2 regions of the Streptomyces sp. NPDC006925 genome follow, and region 2 is predicted to be linked to the other one. Evidence: predicted binding sites of a transcription regulator. Region 2 holds the regulator's gene; the other holds the start of a gene.

Region 1 (9,995 bases), on a different contig from region 2:
ACATGTTGAGCGTCTCGGCCACCACGCCCTGGCCCGCGAAGGCCGCGTCACCGTGCAGGGCGAGTGGCAGCACCGTGAAGTCCGTGCCGCCCTTGCCGATGATGTCCTGCTTGGCGCGCGCGACACCCTCCAGGACCGGGTCGACGGCCTCCAGGTGGGACGGGTTGGCGGTGAGCGAGACCTTGATCTGCTCGCCGTCCAGGCCGGTGAAGACGCCCTCGGCCCCCAGGTGGTACTTCACGTCGCCGGAGCCGTGCATCGACTTCGGGTCGAGGTTGCCCTCGAACTCCCGGAAGATCTGCGCGTAGGGCTTGCCCACGATGTTCGCCAGCACGTTCAGCCGGCCGCGGTGCGCCATGCCGATCACGGCCTCGTCCAGCCGCGACTCGGCGGCCGCGTCGATCACCGCGTCCAGCAGCGGGATGACGGACTCGCCGCCCTCCAGCGAGAACCGCTTCTGCCCCACGTACTTGGTCTGCAGGAACGTCTCGAACGCCTCGGCGGCGTTGAGGCGGCGCAGGATGCGCAGCTGCTCCTCGCGCTCCGGCTTGACGTGCTGCAGCTCCACCCGGTCCTGGATCCACTTGCGCTGCTTGGGATCCTGGATGTGCATGTACTCGATGCCGGTGGTGCGGCAGTACGAGTCGCGCAGCACGCCCAGGATGTCGCGCAGCTTCATCATGGACTTGCCGGCGAAGCCGCCGACCGCGAACTCCCGCTCCAGGTCCCACAGGGTGAGCCCGTGCTCGGTGATGTCCAGGTCGGGGTGCTTGCGCTGCTTGTACTCCAGCGGGTCGGTGTCGGCCATGATGTGGCCGCGCACCCGGTAGGAGTGGATGAGGTCGAAGACCCGCGCCGCCTTGGTGACGTCGTCGTCGTGCGAGGCGTCGATGTCCTGGTTCCAGCGCACCGGCTCGTACGGGATGCGCAGCGCCTTGAAGATCTCGTCGTAGAAGCCGTTCTCGCCCAGCAGCAGGTTGGCCACCTGGCGCAGGAACTCGCCCGACGCCGCGCCCTGGATGACGCGGTGATCGTAGGTGCTGGTCAGCGTCATCACCTTGGAGACGCCGAGCCGGTTGAGGGTGTCCTGCGAGGTGCCCTGGAACTCCGCCGGGTACTCCATCGCGCCGACGCCCATGATCAGGCCCTGCCCCGGCATCAGACGGGGCACGGAGTGCACGGTGCCGATGCCGCCGGGGTTGGTCAGCGAGCAGGTGACGCCGGAGAAGTCCTCCATCGTCAGCTTGTTGTTCCGGGCGCGGCGGACGATGTCCTCGTACGCCTGCCAGAACTCGAAGAAGGTCAGCGTCTCGGCCTTCTTGATGCCCGCCACGACGAGCTGCCGCTCGCCGTTCGGCTTCACCAGGTCGATGGCCAGGCCCAGGTTCACGTGGTCCGGCTTGACCAGAGTGGGCTTGCCGTCCTTCTCGGTGAACGCGTGGTTCATCGAGGGCATCGCCTTCAGCGCCTGCACCATGGCGTAGCCGATCAGGTGCGTGAAGGACACCTTGCCGCCGCGGGCGCGCTTGAGGTGGTTGTTGATGACGATGCGGTTGTCGAACAGCAGCTTCACCGGGACCGCGCGCACGGACGTGGCCGTGGGCAGCTCCAGCGAGGCGTTCATGTTCTTGGCCACGGCCGCTGAGGGGCCGCGCAGCGCTACGTACTCCGGTCCCTCGGCGCTCTCCGCCTCCGCCGCCTTCGCGCCGCCCGACTGCGCGGGCTGCTGCGCCGCCGGCTTGGCGGGCGCGGCCTGCTTCGGCGCGGGCTGTGCCTGCTTCGGCTGCGCGGCGGCCTGCTTCGGCGCGGCGGCCTGCGCCGGCGCGGGTGCCTCGGCGGGCTGTGCCGCGGCCTGTCCGGACGCGGCCGGCTGCTGGGCCGGGGCGGCCTTGGCTGGCGCCGGGGCGTTGTCCCGGGGGGTGCCCGCGCTGTTCGGCGCCGTGCTTCCGTCGGAGGACTCCGGCTGATAATCAGCGAAGAAGTCCCACCAGGCTCGGTCTACCGAGTTCGGGTCCTGGAGGTACTGCTGGTAGATCTCGTCGACGAGCCACTCGTTCGGGCCGAACGACGGGCCGGGGTCCTTGCCCGGACCGTCCTTCCGTTCCGTGGTGGTGCTCGATGAGCTGTTGGGGGACTGTGACGACACGGCGGCAACCGCCCTCTTCCGCTTCCTTAGGTGGTGGACAGCGGAAATAAAGGCTACGCCTCTCCGGACGATTGGTGGAGTCCGGGCCGCTCTTGGTCACGTACATCACATCGCGGCGGCGGTTTCGGGGCGGAATTTGGCGGGAATCACTCCCGGTTCCGCCTCGGCACCGGAACCGGGCAGCCCCTATTTCGCGTCTGCGGGGTTTCACCTGCGAGGCTACGTCAAACCTGCGGCTCGTTCTTCCCCGGAAGAGTGAGCTGGATCCGGCAACCGCGGGGAGATTCAGCCACCCTGATCCGCCCCCCGTGCAGTTCCACCGCCCACCGGGCTATCGCCAGCCCCAGGCCGGTGCCGCCTCCCGGGCTGATCCCGCCGCCCTTGCGGCCGGTGGCCGACTCGGTGCTGTGCGTGCCGTTGAACCGGTCGAAGACCCGGTCCCGCTCCGACTCGGGGATGCCGGGCCCCTCGTCCAGCACCTCCACCTCCAGGCTCCCGTGGCCCTCGGCGGCCGCGCCGGGCCTGGCCCGCACCGTGACCCGGCCGTGCTGCGGGCTGTGCTTGACGGCGTTGTCGATCAGGTTGGCCACGACCTGGTGCAGCCGCTCGGGGTCCGCGTAGGCCCGCAGCTCGGGCGGGGAGACGTCCAGATGCAGATGGACGTCCTTGCGGGAGCGGCCCGAGCCCTTGCTCATGTTGGCCTCCTTCAGCACCCCCGCCAGATACGGCCACACCTCGAAGCGCCGCGAGCCCAGCGGTACCACCCCGTTGTCCAGCCGGGAGAGGTCCAGCAGATGGTCCACGAGGCGGCCCAGGCGCTCGGTCTGCGACAGGGCGGTGCGCATCGTCTCCGGATCGGCCTCCGAGACCCCGTCCACCACGTTCTCCAGCACCGCGCGCAGCGCCGCGATCGGGGTGCGCAGCTCGTGCGAGACATTGGCCACCAGCTCCTTGCGGTGCTGGTCGACGGCCTCCAGGTCGGCCGCCATCCGGTTGAAGTTCGCAGCCAGCTCACCGAACTCGTCACGCCGCTCGCCGCGCACCCGCCGGGAGTAGTCGCCGCCGGCCATCGCCTTGGCCACGCTGCTCATCTCGTCCAGCGGCGCGGTCAGCGACTGCGCCACGAACTGGGTGATCAGCAGCGAGGCCACGATGGAGATGATCGTGATGACGCGCAGCTCGGTCGCGGACTGCACGGCGAAGAGCGCCAGCAGTGTGGTGATCACCACGGAGACGATCACCAGCCAGCCCAGCGCCGCCTTCACCGACCGGTACGGGTCGACCGGCCGCAGGCCCTCCCACAGCTGGCCCCAGGCCTCGGCACCCTGCCGCGCCGCGGCCCGGCGGCAGCGGACCAGCGCACGGCCCAGGAAGCGGACGACCCGGCGCGCGCACGAGCGGGTGCGCGCGCGGAGGGAGATGGACACGGAAACGGACACCTCGCTCCGTCCCTCCGGCCGTCAGGAGCCCTCGGCCGCGGCGCCCGTGACCGGTGCCGGCGCGCCGTCCGGGTTGCCCGGCGTCTCCAGCGCGTAGCCGACCCCGTGCACGGTGCGGATCCGCTCCGCGCCGATCTTGCGGCGCAGCGCCTTGATGTGGCTGTCGACGGTGCGGGTGCCGGAGGCGTCGGCCCAGTCCCACACCTCGGCCAGCAGCTGCTCGCGCGAGAGCACCGCACGGGGTGAGTGGGCCAGGCACACCAGCAGATCGAACTCGGTGGGTGTCAGGTGCACGTCCTCGCCGGTGACCCGGACCCGCCGCTGCGCGTGGTCGATCTCCAGCTCCCCGAGCCGCAGGATGCCGCTGCGCGGCGTGTGCGCGGCCAGGGTGGCCCGCTCGACCCTGCGCAGCAGTACATGCACGCGGGCCGCGACCTCGCGCATGGAGAAGGGCTTGGTCATGTAGTCGTCGGCGCCCACGCCGAGACCGACCAGCATGTCGGTCTCGTCGTCCCGCGCGGTCAGCATCAGCACCGGCACCGGACGCTGGGCCTGCACCCGGCGGCAGACCTCCAGGCCGTCGAATCCGGGCAGCATCACGTCCAGCACCAGCAGGTCCGGCTGCCAGGCCTCCGCGGTGTCCACGGCGGCCGGCCCGTCCCCGGCGGTCTGCACCTGGAAGCCCTCGGCGCGCAGCCGCCGCGCGAGGGCGTCCACGATGGTGGGGTCGTCCTCCACGACGAGAATGCGGCGCTGCGCGCCCGGGGTGGTCGCGGCGGCAGCGCCGCCAGGTGTCTGAGTGGTGTTCTTCTGGTCCATGCGACCCCGCCCCTGTGGCTCTTCCGGCTTTCCTGAGACAGCAGCGTAAGGGCCTGCTACGGGCCTCGGCTACGCCGGTCGTGCCGCGAAGTGGACCACGTCGGGGACGCCTCGGGCGACCGGGATCTCATCCGTCCGAACACGGCAGAAGCCCGCATTGCGCAGAGATCCCTCGAATGCGGGCGACGGCTGGGCCGACCACACGGCCAGGACCCCGCCGGGTGCCAGGGCCGCGCGGCAGGCGGCCAGCCCGGCGGGGGAGTAGAGGGTGGAGTTGCCGTCGGTGACCGTCCACTCCGGACCGTTGTCGATGTCCAGACACAACGCGTCGAACCGGGGCCCGGTCTCGGCGGCCCGATGGACATACGCCACCAGGTCGGCCTCCACCAGTTCGGTGCGCGGGTCGGCCAGTGCCGGTCCCGAGATGCCGGCGAGCGGTCCGCCGCGGTGCCAGTCGAGGATCGCGGGCTCCCGTTCGACGACCGTCACCCGGCCCCAGTGCGGCTCGGCCGCTGCTTCCGCCAGCGAGAAACCGACCCCGAGGCCGCCGATGAGCAGCCGCGGGCCGGCCGGGTGGTCCGTGCCGTCCGTGCGGTCCTCCGGGTCCGGGGGAGTCACCGCCCTACCGGAGTGGTCTTCCCCACCCCGGGAGAGTTCGTCCCGGGCCGCCCGCACCAGAAGCCGTTCCGAGCGGCCGTCGGAGGTGTCCATCAGGAAGCAGCCATTGGCGATGATCTCGAAGTGCGCGCCGCGCTGCCGCAGGACGACCTCGCCGTACGGGCCCGAGCGCCGCTCGAGGGTGACTGTCTGCTCCGCGGCGGCTGAGCGGGTCGCGGGGATCGCGGGGTTCGACATGGGAGCAGGGTAGGGCGGCTGTGGTGATCCGATGAGAATGATCATGTCAATCTCACCCCGAGGTGGGGCGTATCGCAGGGGTGTTCAACGGGACGTGGGGGGAATGTGAACGCGCGTCGGTCCATAGCTCTCGGTGCCACTGTCGTCGCACTGGGCGCGCTCGGTGCTTGCGGGAGCGATGACTGCGACAGGGGCGACCGGTCCGAGGGCGGCGCCCTGACGGGAGGGACCGGCCCGCAGGACGGCGGCGGTGGCGACACTCCGGAGGGCGCCTCGTGTCGGCGGGTGCAGGGGTGGCCGGGCGATCGCCGGGAATGCGGGGCGCCGGGAGGCCCGATCGCTCACGGCGAACACGTCCTCCCCCTCTGTGGGGAACATCAGCAGCCTCAAAAGCATTGAGCGGGTACTACTCAACTTGCCTGCCTAGGGAGAGATCATGGCTGCTGAGTCCCTGGAGTCCACACCACTCACCCTGCCCGTGCTGCCCATCGACGCCGAGGACGGTGTCGTGCTGCCGGGAATGGTGGTGCCGCTGGAACTCTCGGACAACGATGTGCGGGCCGCCGTCGATGCCGCGAAGTCAGCTGCCTCGGACGCGCCCGACGGTGAGAAGCCGCGGGTACTGCTCGTCCCGAGGGTCGCGGGCAGCTATGCGGAGATCGGTGTCGAGGGCCGGGTGGAGCAGACCGGCCGGCTCGCGGACGGCGACCCCGGGGCGCTGATCCGCGGGCTGCGCCGGATCCGCGTCGGTACCGGGACGACCGGCCCCGGTGCCGCCCTGTGGGTCGAGGGCACGCCCGTCGCCGAGACCGGGCCCGACCCTTCCCCAGCCTCCGGCCGGGGAGGCTCCAAGCCCGGCCAGGTCGCCGAGCAGATGAAGGAGTACAAGGCGCTCATCACCGACTGGCTGCGCAAGCGCGGCGCCTGGCAGGTCGTGGACCGGGTGCAGCAGATCGACGACGTCGGCCAGCTCGCCGACAACGCGGGCTACTCCCCGTTCCTGTCCACGGAGCAGAAGCTGGGGCTTCTGGAGACCACCGACCCGGTGGAGCGGCTCCGGCTCGCCACCGCCGCGCTGCGCGAGCACCTGGCCGAGCAGGACGTGGCCGAGTCCATCGCCAAGGACGTCCAGGAGGGTGTGGACAAGCAGCAGCGCGAGTTCCTGCTGCGCCGCCAGCTCGACGCGGTCCGCAAGGAGCTGAGCGAACTCAACGGCGACCCGGAGGACGAGAGCGAGGACTACCGCGCCCGCGTCGAGGCCGCCGGTCTGCCCGAGGAGGTCGAGAAGGCCGCCCTCAAGGAGGTCGACAAGCTGGAGCGCTCCAGCGACCAGTCGCCCGAGGGCAGCTGGATCCGCACCTGGCTCGACACCGTCCTGGAGATGCCCTGGAATGAGCGCACCGAGGACGCCTACGACATCACCAGCGCCCAGAGCGTGCTGGACGCGGACCACGCCGGGCTGCAGGACGTCAAGGAGCGCATCACCGAGTACCTCGCCGTCCGCAAGCGGCGTGCCGAGCGCGGACTCGGCGTCGTCGGCGGACGACGCGGCGGAGCGGTGCTGGCGCTGACCGGTCCGCCCGGGGTCGGGAAGACCTCGCTCGGCGAGAGCGTCGCCCGTGCGATGGGCCGGAAGTTCGTCCGCGTCGCGCTCGGCGGCGTCCGGGACGAGGCCGAGATCCGCGGCCACCGGCGCACCTACGTCGGAGCCCAGCCGGGCCGGATCGTCCGGGCCGTCAAGGAGGCCGGATCGATGAACCCCGTCGTGCTGCTGGACGAGGTCGACAAGGTCGGCTCCGACTTCCGGGGCGACCCGGCGGCCGCGCTGCTGGAGGTGCTGGACCCCGCGCAGAACCACACCTTCCGGGACCACTACCTGGAGGTCGAGCTCGACCTGTCCGACGTCGTCTTCCTGGCCACCGCCAACGTCCTGGAGGCCGTGCCGCAGCCGCTGCTCGACCGGATGGAGGTCGTCGAGCTCGACGGGTACACCGAGCACGAGAAGGTCACCATCGCCCGCGACCACCTGCTGCCCCGGCAACTGGAGCGGGCCGGGCTGGAGAGCGGCGAGGTCGTCATCGAGGAGCCCGCGCTGCGCAAGCTGGCCGCGGAGTACACCCGGGAGGCAGGCGTCCGCTCGCTGGAGCGGTCCGTCCAGCGGGTGCTCCGCAAGGTGGCGGCCAAGCACCAACTGGGCGAGGCCGAGCTGCCCTACAGCGTCGGGGTGGACGCGCTGCGCGAGCTGATCGGCCGTCCCCGGCACACCCCCGAGGCCGCGCAGGACCCGGCCGAGCGCCGCACCGCGGTGCCGGGCGTGGCGACCGGACTGGCCGTCACCGGCGCCGGGGGCGATGTGCTCTTCGTCGAGGCGTCGCTGGCCGACCCCGAGACGGGCGCCTCCGGGCTGACCCTGACCGGCCAGCTCGGCGACGTGATGAAGGAGTCCGCGCACATCGCCCTGTCCTACCTGCGCTCCCGCGGCGCGGAACTGGAGCTGCCGGTCGGCGATCTGAAGGAGCGCGGCATCCACCTGCACGTACCGGCGGGCGCCGTGCCCAAGGACGGCCCCAGCGCCGGTGTCACCATGACGACGGCCCTGGCCTCGCTGCTGAGCGGTCGCCAGGTGCGGCCCGAAGTGGCGATGACCGGTGAGGTGTCGCTGACCGGCAGGGTGCTGCCCATCGGCGGCGTCAAGCAGAAGCTGCTGGCGGCGCACCGGGCCGGAGTGACCACGGTGGTCATTCCGAAGCGCAACGAGCCCGACCTGGACGACGTTCCGGCGGAGGTGCTGGAGGGTCTCGACGTCCACCCTGTCTCCGACGTCCGCCAGGTCCTGGAGCTGGCGCTGACCCCCGCGCAGGCACCTGCGAGGGAGGCGCCGGTCGCGGCGTGACGGGTGTGACCGGCGCAGAGTGGCCCCCGCCGGACGGCGGGGGCCACTCGCATGCGTGGTGTGACGGAACTGCTCAGCCTCCGTTGGCCAGAACCTTCAGACGTGTCATCGACCCGTTGAAGTAGTCGTGGTCACCCACGGTCGGGCCGCTGGAGGTGTACTGCCAGAAGGTGTAGAAGCCCCACCCGGCCGGGAGGGTGCCCGGTGCGGAGGCGTAGCGGGCGATCCAGAGCGGGTTGGAGTTCCCGAAGGCGCTGCTGTTGCCGGTGCACTGGGTCCACCAGCTCGTGGTGGTGTAGATGACCGCGTCGCGCCCGGTCCGCGCCTTGTAGGTGCTGGTGAAGTCCTTGATCCAGTTCACCATCGCGCTCTTGCTCAGGCCGTAGCAGGTCGCGCCGTAAGGGTTGTACTCGATGTCGAGCACGCCCGGCAGGGTCTTGCCGTCCTTGCTCCAACCGCCGCCGTTGCCGGCGAAGTAGTTCGCCTGCGTGGCGCCGCTGGAGGAGCTGGGCAGCGCGAAGTGGTAAGCGCCCCTGATCATGCCCACGTTGTAGGAGCCGTTGTACTGCTGGGCGAAGTAGGGGTTCTTGTAGCTGGTGCCCTCGGTCGCCTTGGAGTAGGCGAAGCGGACCCCGCTGTTCCACAGCGTCGACCAGGCGACGTTCCCCTGGTGGCTGCTGACGTCCACGCCGTGCACCGATGCGAGCAGGCCGGCGCGGTTCTTGTCGGGCTGGGTACCGTCGGTGGAGTCGGCTTCGTGCATCCGCACGCCCGCGCCCATCCAGGCTTCGCCGCGCTTGGCGGGCGCCTTGGGGTTGCCGCGCAGGCCCTCGGTGCTCTTGGCCGATTCCGAGGCCTTGCCAGGTGTCGTGGCCTTGGCCGACTTCGTACCGCTGTCCCCGTTGCCGGAAGCGGCCGAGGCCGCGCCCGGAAGTGCCAGGACGAGTGCGAGAAGGGAGACGAACATCCCGATGACAGCCGCGGTTCCGCGTCTGCGACGGGCCGTACCGGATCTGAAGCTGGGCATCGCTGCCTCCGGAGCCTCGGTGGTGGGGGTCTGGTACGTACGTAGTATTTACCGATGTGGGGGGTTTTGCTCTGCGACGCGCGGGAGCAACAACACGCCACTGGTGTGGTCATGTCAGGACGAAGGTACGCGCGTAGACCGGCCACGCGGAAGACGCCCCGACTGCTGCCGTTGGTCTACTCCTGCGAAATACTGGCGGAGCTGCGACTATCGGGCGCGCTGGAGATAAGTTTCTTCATGGAAAACGCCGGAGGCACCACTGACGTGCACAAGAAGTCCACAGACCCCGCGGGCCACGAGGACCCGGCAGAGCCGTTCGGCCCCGAATGCCTCGACGTCGAACGGGAGTTGGCCGTCTTCCTGCGCCGCGCCCGCGCCTCCTCGGGCGAGATGGCCCGCCAGGTCCACCCCGACCTGGAACCCGCCGCGTACGGACTGCTGGTCCGCCTCGAGGACACGGGCGAGCAGCGGGCGACCGAACTTGCCGCCTACTTCGGTGTCGGCAAGGCGACGATAAGCCGCCAGCTGCACGCGCTGCTGCAGCTCGGCCTGGTCGACCGGCGCACCGACCCCGCGGACCGGCGAGCTTCGCTCGTCCGCCTCACGGCGGAGGGCCGGGAGCGGTTCACCCGGGTACGGGACGCGCGCCGCCTGTCCTACGCCCGCAAGCTCGCCGCCTGGGACCGCAAAGAGATCGCCGAGCTGGCCCGCCTCCTGCACCGCCTCAACTCGCTGGCCGACCAGGACGAGTAGCCGCAGGGACGAGTGGCCGCAGGGACGAGTGGCCGCAGGGACGAGTGGCCGCAGGGACGAGTG
Region 2 (9,995 bases):
GCGTGCTCGACGGCGTTGGTGGCCACGGCGTCGACCGCGACGACGAATTCGCCCCGGCGTGGCTCGCCCAGTCCCGCCGACGCGGCCCGCGCCTCGACCTCGGCCCGCAGTCTGGGCAGGTCGCGGAGGGTGAAGCGCAGTCGGCACAGCAGCTCGGGCGTCAGCATGCGGCACCTTCCCGCGCCGTTGACCGAGGGGCGGGCCGGTCGGCGAGCCTGACGGCGGACCGAGAGGCGAACCGGACGCCGGGGTGGCTCCGGGTGACCGTGCGCGGGCCGGGGTCCGGCGGCCGGCCGTTTTCGGCCGGTCCGTCCTGGGCCGTACGGCCCGGGGCCTCGCGGTCCGCCACCTGCTGCTCCTCCTCGCCTGTCCTGCTGCTCCGCTCCGCGTGCGTGCGGTTAGGAGGCTAGGCCCGGTACGCGGCGATGGGTATACCGCGACCGTGGTTTGGCTCGTGTGGTGCGTTAACTGATCGCATTTGACCACGACTTGCCGGAAAACGCGCAACGGCCGGCCCCGTGGATACGGGACCGGCCATCGCGAGGGTGCGAAGTACCCGGTTCAGGCCATCCGGGCGCTACGAGGCGGGCTCCGGCTCGGGCTCCGGGTCCTTCTCCGTCTCGCCGTCGGCCGCCGGGGGCTCGCCGGGTGTCTTGACCGAGTCCAGCAGGAGCTGGGCCACGTCCACGACCTGCAGCGTTTCCTTGGCCTTGCCGTCGTTCTTCTTGCCGTTGACCGAGTCGGTCAGCATGACGAGGCAGAACGGGCAGGCCGTGGAGACGATGTCCGGGTCGAGGGAGAGCGCCTCGTCCACGCGCTCGTTGTTGACCCGCTTGCCGATGCGCTCCTCCATCCACATCCGGGCGCCGCCGGCGCCGCAGCAGAAGCCGCGCTCCTTGTGCCGGTGCATCTCCTCGTTGCGCAGGCCCGGCACCCGGCCGATGATCTCGCGGGGCGGGGTGTAGACCTTGTTGTGGCGGCCGAGGTAGCAGGGGTCGTGGTAGGTGATCAGCCCCTCGACCGGGGTGACCGGCACCAGCCTGCCCTCGTCGATGAGGTGCTGGAGCAGTTGGGTGTGGTGGATGACCTCGTAGTCCCCGCCGAGCTGCGGGTACTCGTTCGCCAGCGTGTTGAAGCAGTGCGGGCAGGTCGCGACGATCTTCTTCGCGGACTTCGGCTTCCGTGTCGCCGGGTCCACCTCGCCGTCCTCGCCGAGGGACTCGCCGAAGGCCGCGTTCAGCGTGCCGACGTTCTCCTCGCCGAGCTGCTGGAAGAGGAACTCGTTGCCCAATCGGCGGGCCGAGTCACCGGTGCACTTCTCGTCGCCGCCCATGATGGCGAAGTTGACGCCCGCGATGTGCAGCAGCTCGGCGAACGCCTTCGTGGTCTTCTTCGCGCGGTCCTCCAGGGCGCCGGCGCAGCCGACCCAGTACAGGTACTCGACCTCGGTCAGGTCCTCGATCGTCTTGCCGACGATCGGCACCTCGAAGCCCGCGTCCTGCTGGATCTCCTTCGTCCACTCCAGCCGCTGCTTCTTGGCCAGGCCCCAGGGGTTGCCCTTCTTCTCCAGGTTCTTGAGCATCGTCCCCGCCTCGGAGGGGAACGCGCTCTCGATCATCACCTGGTAGCGGCGCATGTCGACGATGTGGTCGATGTGCTCGATGTCGACGGGGCACTGCTCGACGCAGGCGCCGCAGGTGGTGCAGGACCACAGCACGTCCGGGTCGATGACGCCGTTCTCCTCGGCGGTGCCCACCAGCGGGCGCTCGGCCTCGGCCAGCGCAGCCGCCGGGACGTCCTTGAGCTGCTCCTCGGTCGCCTTCTCCGCACCCTCCATCGTCTTGCCGCCGCCCGCCAGCAGATAGGGGGCCTTGGCGTACGCGTGGTCGCGCAGCGACATGATCAGCAGCTTCGGCGAGAGGGGCTTGCCGGTGTTCCAGGCGGGGCACTGCGACTGGCAGCGGCCGCACTCGGTGCAGGTGGAGAAGTCGAGGATGCCCTTCCAGGAGAAGTCCTCGACCTGGGAGGCGCCGAAGCGGACCTCCTCGGCGTCCTCGTCGCTGTCGTCCAGGGCCGTCTCGAAGTCGATGACCTTGCCGCCGGACATCATCGGCTGGAGTTCGCCGAGCGACGCGCCGCCGGTGGCCTCCCGCTTGAACCAGATGTTGAAGAACGCCAGGAACCGGTGCCAGGCCACACCCATGTTGGTGTTCAGACCGACCGTGATCATCCAGATCATGGTCGTGCCCAGCTTGATCAGCGCCCAGAGGTAGACGAGGTTCTGCAGCGTGCCGGTGTCGAGCCCGTCGTAGGCCGCGACCAGCGGGTAGGAGAGGAAGTAGGCCGGCTCGTAGCCGTCCACGTGGTGCAGGGCGCCCTCGAGGCCGCGCAGCATCATGATGGCCAGGCCGATGACGAAGATGACGTACTCGACGAAGTACGCCTGGCCCATCTTCGAGCCCGCGAAGCGCGACTTGCGGCCCGCGCGGGAGGGCAGGCTCAGCAGCCGGATCACCATCAGGACGGCGATCCCGACGGTGGTCGCGAAGCCGATGAACTCGATGTACATCTCGTACGGCAGCCAGCCGCCGATGACCGGCAGCGTCCAGTCGGCCTGGAAGAGCTGGCCGTAGGCGTTGACGATGGTCGGCGGCAGGGTGAGGAAGCCGATCGCCACGAACCAGTGGGCGACGCCCACCACGCCCCACCTGTTCATCTTCGTGTGTCCGAGGAACTCCCGGACCAGCGTGGCCGTTCGCTGCTTGGGGCTGTCCTTGCGGGTACCCGCGGGCAGTGGCTGGCCGAGCCTGACGAAGCGGTAGATCTGCGCGATGGCGCGGGCGAACAGCGCAACGCCGACCGCGGTGAGCAGCAGCGTGACGACGATCGCGGCGAGTTGCATAGCGGCTCCTCGGAGCACGGAGGCGGCGTTTACTAAGCAGTAACTTATCCAGTCCGTACGAGACTACCCACTTGTCGCCGCTCCCTGCACCGCGCACCCCGGTGATTTGCGTCGCCCCGCGCGGGCGGGCCCGGCCCCGCGGGGGTCCCCGGTCCGGGGTGGAGTCTTCCGGGAGCGGTCCGGGAGTCGTCCGGGAGCGGTCCGGGAGCCGTCGGCCCCGGGGGTCGCGTACCGCTGCCGCGCCCCTCCTGGGCGGGGCTCCGGGTCTCCTCGCAAGCAGGTATGCGCGCACCGTAGTCATGGAGCTTGAGTCGGCTCGACTCAAGCTTCTTGACGCATTCTCCCCGGTCGTGCACTCTTGAGTCAGCTTCACTCAAGACCAAGCTGGAGGAACCCGAAATGGCTCGTGCGGTCGGCATCGACCTGGGTACGACGAACTCCGTCGTCAGTGTTCTCGAGGGCGGTGAGCCCACCGTCATCACCAACGCCGAGGGCGCCAGGACCACGCCGTCCGTCGTGGCCTTCGCGAAGAACGGCGAAGTGCTCGTCGGCGAGGTGGCCAAGCGGCAGGCGGTCACCAACGTCGACCGGACGATCCGGTCGGTCAAGCGGCACATGGGTACCGACTGGAAGATCGGTATCGACGACAAGGAGTTCAACCCGCAGCAGATCAGCGCCTTCGTGCTGCAGAAGCTGAAGCGGGACGCCGAGTCGTACCTGGGCGAGAAGGTCGCCGACGCGGTCATCACCGTCCCGGCGTACTTCAACGACGCCGAGCGGCAGGCCACCAAGGAGGCCGGCGAGATCGCGGGCATGAACGTGCTCCGGATCGTCAACGAGCCGACCGCCGCGGCCCTCGCCTACGGGCTGGAGAAGGAGGACCAGACGATCCTGGTCTTCGACCTCGGCGGCGGCACCTTCGACGTCTCGCTGCTGGAGATCGGCGACGGTGTCGTCGAGGTCAAGGCGACCAACGGCGACAACCACCTCGGTGGTGACGACTGGGACCAGCGGGTCGTCGACTACCTGGTCAAGCAGTTCCAGTCCGGCCACGGCGTGGACCTGGGCAAGGACAAGATGGCCCTCCAGCGCCTCCGGGAGGCCGCGGAGAAGGCGAAGATCGAGCTGTCCTCGTCCACCGAGACCACGATCAACCTGCCCTACATCACCGCTTCGGCCGAGGGCCCGCTGCACCTGGACGAGAAGCTGACCCGGGCGCAGTTCCAGCAGCTCACGCAGGACCTGCTGGAGCGCTGCAAGACGCCGTTCCACAACGTGATCAAGGACGCGGGCATCCAGCTCAGCGAGATCGACCACGTGGTGCTCGTCGGCGGCTCCACCCGGATGCCCGCCGTCGCGGAGCTCGTCAAGGAGCTGACCGGCGGCAAGGACGCGAACAAGGGCGTGAACCCGGACGAGGTCGTGGCCATCGGCGCCAGCCTCCAGGCCGGTGTGCTCAAGGGCGAGGTCAAGGACGTCCTGCTGCTGGACGTCACCCCGCTGTCCCTCGGTATCGAGACCAAGGGCGGCATCATGACCAAGCTGATCGAGCGCAACACCACCATCCCGACCAAGCGCTCGGAGACCTTCACCACCGCGGAGGACAACCAGCCCTCGGTGCAGATCCAGGTCTTCCAGGGCGAGCGGGAGATCGCCGCCTACAACAAGAAGCTCGGCATGTTCGAGCTGACCGGCCTGCCCCCGGCGCCGCGCAACGTCCCGCAGATCGAGGTCACCTTCGACATCGACGCCAACGGGATCATGCACGTCTCCGCCAAGGACCTGGGCACCGGCAAGGAACAGAAGATGCAGGTCACCGGCGGCTCCAGCCTTCCCAAGGAAGACATCGAGCGGATGATGCGGGAGGCCGAGCAGTACGCCGACGAGGACCACAAGCGCCGCGAGGCCGCCGAGACGCGCAACCAGGCCGAGCAGCTCGTCTACACGACGGAGAAGTTCCTCAAGGACAACGAGGAGAAGGTCCCGGCCGAGACCAAGTCCGAGGTCGAGACCTCGCTGGAGGACCTGAAGGAGAAGCTCAAGGGCGAGGACACCGCGGCCATCCGTGAGGCGTCCGAGAAGGTCGCGGCCACCAGCCAGAAGCTGGGTCAGGCCCTCTACGCCGACGCCCAGCAGGCCCAGGAAGGCGGCGCCGAGGGCGGCGCGGCCGGTGCCGGCAAGGCCGAGGGTGGCGCCGGTGAGGACGACGTCGTGGACGCCGAGATCGTCGACGAGGACCAGAAGCCCAAGGACGGTGCGGCGTGACGGAGGAGACCGCGGGCTTCGGCAAGGAGTCCGACGTCCCCGCCGACGCCGGTGAGCCGAGTGACGCGGACCGGGCAGCCGCCTCCGACCAGGAGGCGGCGCCCGGGGCGCCGTCGGCCGGGGACGCCCAGCAGAGTGAGGGCGATGTGAGCGCACAGGACGTCTGGGAAGCGGAGGGCGGCGACCAGGAGCAGGGCGAGTCCGCCGAGGGCGGCCCGGTCTCCGAGCTGGAGGCCGCCCGGAAGGCCCTCCACGAGCGCACCCAGGACCTTCAGCGGCTGCAGGCGGAGTTCCAGAACTACCGCCGCAGGGTCGAGCGGGACCGGGAGGCGGTCAAGGAGATCGCCGTCGCGAACCTGCTGACCGAGCTGCTGCCGGTGCTGGACGACATCGGCCGGGCGCGGGACCACGGCGAGCTGGTGGGCGGCTTCAAGTCGGTCGCCGAGTCGCTGGAGACCGTCGCGGCCAAGATGGGGCTGATGCAGTTCGGCAAGGAGGGCGAGCCCTTCGACCCGACGGTGCACGAGGCTCTGATGCACTCCTACTCTCCGGAGGTCACGGAGACGACGTGCGTGCAGATCCTGCAACCCGGGTACCGAATCGGCGAGCGGACCATCCGTCCCGCGCGGGTCGGCGTGGCCGAGCCGCAGCCCGGTGCCGCGGGCGGCAAGGGCGAGGCCGGTGCCGAGGCGCCGGCGGCTGAAGAGGAGAACGGTGGCCCGGACGAGGGCTGACCGCGTGCGGGAGGAGGGACGTCGAGGATGAGTACCAAGGACTTCATCGAGAAGGACTACTACAAGGTCCTCGGCGTCCCCAAGGACGCCACCGAAGCCGAGATCAAGAAGGCGTACCGCAAGCTGGCCCGGGAGAACCACCCGGACGCCAACGCCGGCGACCCCAAGGCCGAGGAGCGCTTCAAGGACGCCTCCGAGGCGTACGACGTGCTCGGTGACGCCAAGCGGCGCAAGGAGTACGACGAGGCGCGCAGTCTCTTCGGCAACGGCGGCGGCTTCCGGCCCGGCGGCGGCGCGGGCGGGCCGGGCGGCGCCGGAACGTTCAACTTCGACCTGGGCGACCTGTTCGGCGGCCAGGGCGGCGGCGGGGCCGGCTCCCCCGGCGGTCCCGGCGGTGCCGGGGGCTTCGGCGGCGGGCTCGGCGACGTCTTCGGCGGGCTGTTCAACCGCGGCGGCGCCGGTACCCGGACCCAGCCCCGGCGCGGGCAGGACATCGAGTCCGAGGTGACGCTCAGCTTCACCGAGGCGGTGGACGGGGCCACGGTCCCGCTGCGGATGTCCTCCAGCGCCGCGTGCAAGGACTGCGCGGGGACGGGGGACAAGAACGGCACCCCGCGGGTGTGCCCCACCTGCGTGGGCACCGGGCAGGTCTCCCGGGGCACGGGCGGCGGCTTCTCGCTGACCGACCCGTGCGTGGACTGCAAGGGCCGCGGCCTGATCGCGCAGGACCCCTGCGACACCTGCAAGGGGTCCGGCCGGGCGACCAGCTCGCGCACGATGCAGGTCCGCATCCCGGCGGGCGTCACCGACGGGCAGCGCATCCGGCTGCGCGGCAAGGGCGCTCCCGGCGAGCGGGGCGGCCCCAACGGTGACCTGTATGTCGTCGTCAACGTGGACAAGCACCCGGTGTTCGGCCGCAGGGGCGACAATCTGACGGTCACCGTTCCGGTCACCTTCCCGGAGGCCGCGCTCGGTGGTGAGGTGAAGGTCCCGACGCTGGGCGGTCCGCCGGTCACCCTCAAGGTCCCGCCGGGTACGCCGTCCGGGCGGACGATGCGGGCCCGGGGCAAGGGCGCGGTCCGCAAGGACGGGACCCGCGGCGATCTGCTGGTGACGGTGGAGGTCGCGGTGCCGGTGGCGCTGGACGACGAGGCGAGGGACTCCCTGGAGTCCTACCGGGACGCGACGGCGGGTGAGGATCCACGGGCCGCGTTGTTCAAGGCAGCGAAGGGAGACTGAGGTGGACGGCCGGGACGGACGCAGACGCTTCGCGGCCGGGCGCTCCGCGGCGTACGAGCTGACGGACGAGTCTCCCGTCTACGTCATCTCGGTCGCAGCGCAGCTCTCGGGGCTGCACCCGCAGACCCTGCGGCAGTACGACCGGTTGGGGCTGGTCTCGCCCGACCGTACGCCTGGGCGGGGCCGCCGCTACTCGGCCCGTGACATCGAGCAGCTGCGCGAGGTGCAGCGGCTCAGCCAGGACGAGGGCATCAACCTCGCCGGTATCAAGCGGATCATCGAGCTGGAGAACCAGGTCACGGCGCTCCGGCAGCGGGTGGCCGAGCTGTCGGCCGCGGTGGAGGGCGCCGCGGCGGCGATGCAGCAGCGGGAGGCCCAGGTGCACGCCTCCTACCGGCGCGATCTGGTGCCCTACGAGGATGTGCGCCAGTCCAGCGCGCTGGTGGTCTGGCGGCCCCGGCCCCGGGAGTGACCCGGGGGGCCGGTCCCCGGCGGCCACCGTCCCGGGGCGGCCACGGCCGTCGGCCCCGGCCCCGCGGGCGGGTCCGGGGCGGGGCGGTCCGGCCTGCCGCTGTTACTTCGCGAAGCCGTAGGAGAGCAGCTTCTTGGCGTCCTTCGTGCGGTTGGCGGACGAGGAAGAGGCCAGCACGGTGCCGATCACGGTTTTGCCGCCCCGCTTGGCGGCGAAGACCAGGCAGTACTTCGCCTCGGGGCCCGAGCCGGTCTTGACGCCGAGCGCTCCGGAGTAGCCGCCCAGCAGCGGGTTGGTGTTGCGCCAGTTCATGTACCGGTAGCCGCCGCTCCTGGTGACCGTCTTCTGTTTGGTGGAGCGGGTCTTCACGACCGAGCGGAAGGTCGAGTAGCGCATCGCGTCGCGGGCGAGCTTGGTCAGGTCGCGCGGGGTGGAGTAGTTGCGGCCCTTGCCGATGCCGTCGAACGAGTCGAAGTGCGTGTCCTTCAGGCCGAGGCCGCGGGCGGTGGAGTTCATCGAGCCGATGAAGGACTTCACCCGCGCGGAGCGGGTGCTGCCCTTGCCGAAGGTGTCGGCGAGCGCGTAGGCGGCGTCGCATCCGGAGGGCAGCATCATTCCGTAGAGGAGCTGGCGGACGGTGACCTTGTCGCCGACGATCAGCCGGGCCGAGGAGGCGGTGTTGCGGACGATGTAGTCGCTGTACGCCTTCCGGATGGTGACCTTCCGGGAGAGGTCGAGGTTTTTGCGGGCGAGTACCACCCGGGCCGTCATGATCTTGGTGGTCGAGCCGGTGGACCGCCGGGTGTCGGCGGCCTTGGTGTAGAGGCTCCTGCCGGTGCCGCTGTTCATCACGTAGCCGCCCCTGGCGGTGACGGACGGCTTCTTGGCGGCCGTGACCGCGGGGGCCGCGGCCGTGCGGGCGGCGGTCGGCGCGGTGGCCGCGGGGGCTGCCGCGGCGGCCGGGGCGGCCAGTGCGGCTGCCGTCAGGACGGCCGAGGAAGTGACCATCACCGTGGCGACACGGTGGGTGCCAGCAATGCCGATCTTCACTCTGTCAGCTCCAAATGCCGCTGCCGAGCGGCTCGTTGGGCGATTTTCCGGGCCGGAGCGGCCGGGAACCAAGAAGGATCGTAGACGTTTTCAGGTTGAGTGGAATAGACTCAACTTGTTGCATGCTATGGGTAGCAAGTGCCGGTGATCGGGGCGCAGGGGGCGCCAGGGCACGGCACCCGCAGCCAGCACTGGAGGAGGACGCAGGACCGTGGACGCGGAGCTGACCAACAAGAGCCGGGACGCCATCGGCGCGGCCAACGACCGGGCGGTGAGCGACGGGCACCCCGACATCACCCCGGCCCATCTGCTGCTCGCCCTGCTCACGGGCGAGGACAACGAGAACATCCAGGATCTGATCGCCGGCGTCGAGGCCGACCAGGCGGCGCTGCGCTCGGGCGCCGAGCGGCTGCTCGCGGCCCTGCCCACCGTGCAGGGGCAGACGGTGAGCCGGCCGCAGGCCGACCGCGACCTGCTCGCCGTCATCGCCGACGCGGCCCAGCGCGCCAAGGACCTCGGCGACAGCTTCGTCTCCACCGAGCACCTGCTGATCGCGCTGGCGGCCAAGGGTGGCGCCACCGGTGAGCTGCTCGAGCAGCAGGGTGCCGACGACCGGAAGCTGCTGGACGCCTTCAACGCGCAGCGCGGCAGCCGGCGGGTCACCAACCCGGACCCCGAGGGCACCTACAAGGCCCTGGAGAAGTTCGGCACCGACCTGACCGCCGCGGCCCGGGACGGCAAGCTCGACCCCGTCATCGGCCGGGACCAGGAGATCCGCCGGGTGGTGCAGGTGCTCTCCCGGCGCACCAAGAACAACCCCGTCCTCATCGGCGAGCCCGGCGTCGGCAAGACCGCCGTCGTCGAGGGACTGGCCCAGCGGGTGGTCAAGGGCGACGTACCGGAGTCGCTGCGGAACAAGCGGCTGGTCGCCCTCGACCTGGGCGCCATGGTGGCGGGCGCCAAGTACCGCGGCGAGTTCGAGGAGCGGCTCAAGACCGTGCTCTCCGAGATCAAGGAGAGCGACGGCCAGATCATCACCTTCATCGACGAGCTGCACACCGTCGTCGGAGCGGGCGCCGGCGGCGACTCGGCGATGGACGCGGGCAACATGCTCAAGCCGATGCTGGCCCGCGGCGAGCTGCGGATGGTCGGCGCCACCACGCTGGACGAGTACCGCGAGCGGATCGAGAAGGACCCGGCGCTGGAGCGCCGCTTCCAGCAGGTGCTGGTCGCCGAGCCGAGCGTCGAGGACTCCATCGCGATCCTGCGCGGGCTCAAGGGGCGGTACGAGGCGCACCACAAGGTGCAGATCTCCGACAGCGCGCTGGTGGCC

What was found. The regulator HspR, encoded in region 2, represses chaperone genes until heat shock. The targets are predictions, from matches to a motif close to TTGAGNNNNNNNNNCTCAA.
Region 1: lon (endopeptidase La) is a predicted target of HspR. The motif match lies at 5,655-5,673, and genes of this name have one in related genera.

Annotation. Positions count from the first base shown of each region.
Region 1 is NZ_JBIAGB010000005.1:278,686-288,680, reverse strand. It holds gene ACFYNS_RS10465 (multifunctional oxoglutarate decarboxylase/oxoglutarate dehydrogenase thiamine pyrophosphate-binding subunit/dihydrolipoyllysine-residue succinyltransferase subunit) at 1-2,146, opposite strand, end outside; gene ACFYNS_RS10460 (ATP-binding protein) at 2,371-3,516, opposite strand; gene ACFYNS_RS10455 (response regulator transcription factor) at 3,607-4,404, opposite strand; gene ACFYNS_RS10450 (spermidine synthase) at 4,474-5,259, opposite strand; gene lon (endopeptidase La) at 5,696-8,152, shown strand; gene ACFYNS_RS10440 (lysozyme) at 8,226-9,179, opposite strand; gene ACFYNS_RS10435 (MarR family transcriptional regulator) at 9,417-9,932, shown strand.
Region 2 is NZ_JBIAGB010000004.1:332,708-342,702, reverse strand. It holds gene ACFYNS_RS09120 (ATP-binding protein) at 1-167, opposite strand, end outside; gene ACFYNS_RS09115 ((Fe-S)-binding protein) at 578-2,902, opposite strand; gene dnaK (molecular chaperone DnaK) at 3,302-5,167, shown strand; gene grpE (nucleotide exchange factor GrpE) at 5,164-5,901, shown strand; gene dnaJ (molecular chaperone DnaJ) at 5,929-7,140, shown strand; gene ACFYNS_RS09095 (heat shock protein transcriptional repressor HspR) at 7,142-7,612, shown strand; gene ACFYNS_RS09090 (serine hydrolase) at 7,715-8,662, opposite strand; gene clpB (ATP-dependent chaperone ClpB) at 8,874-9,995, shown strand, end outside.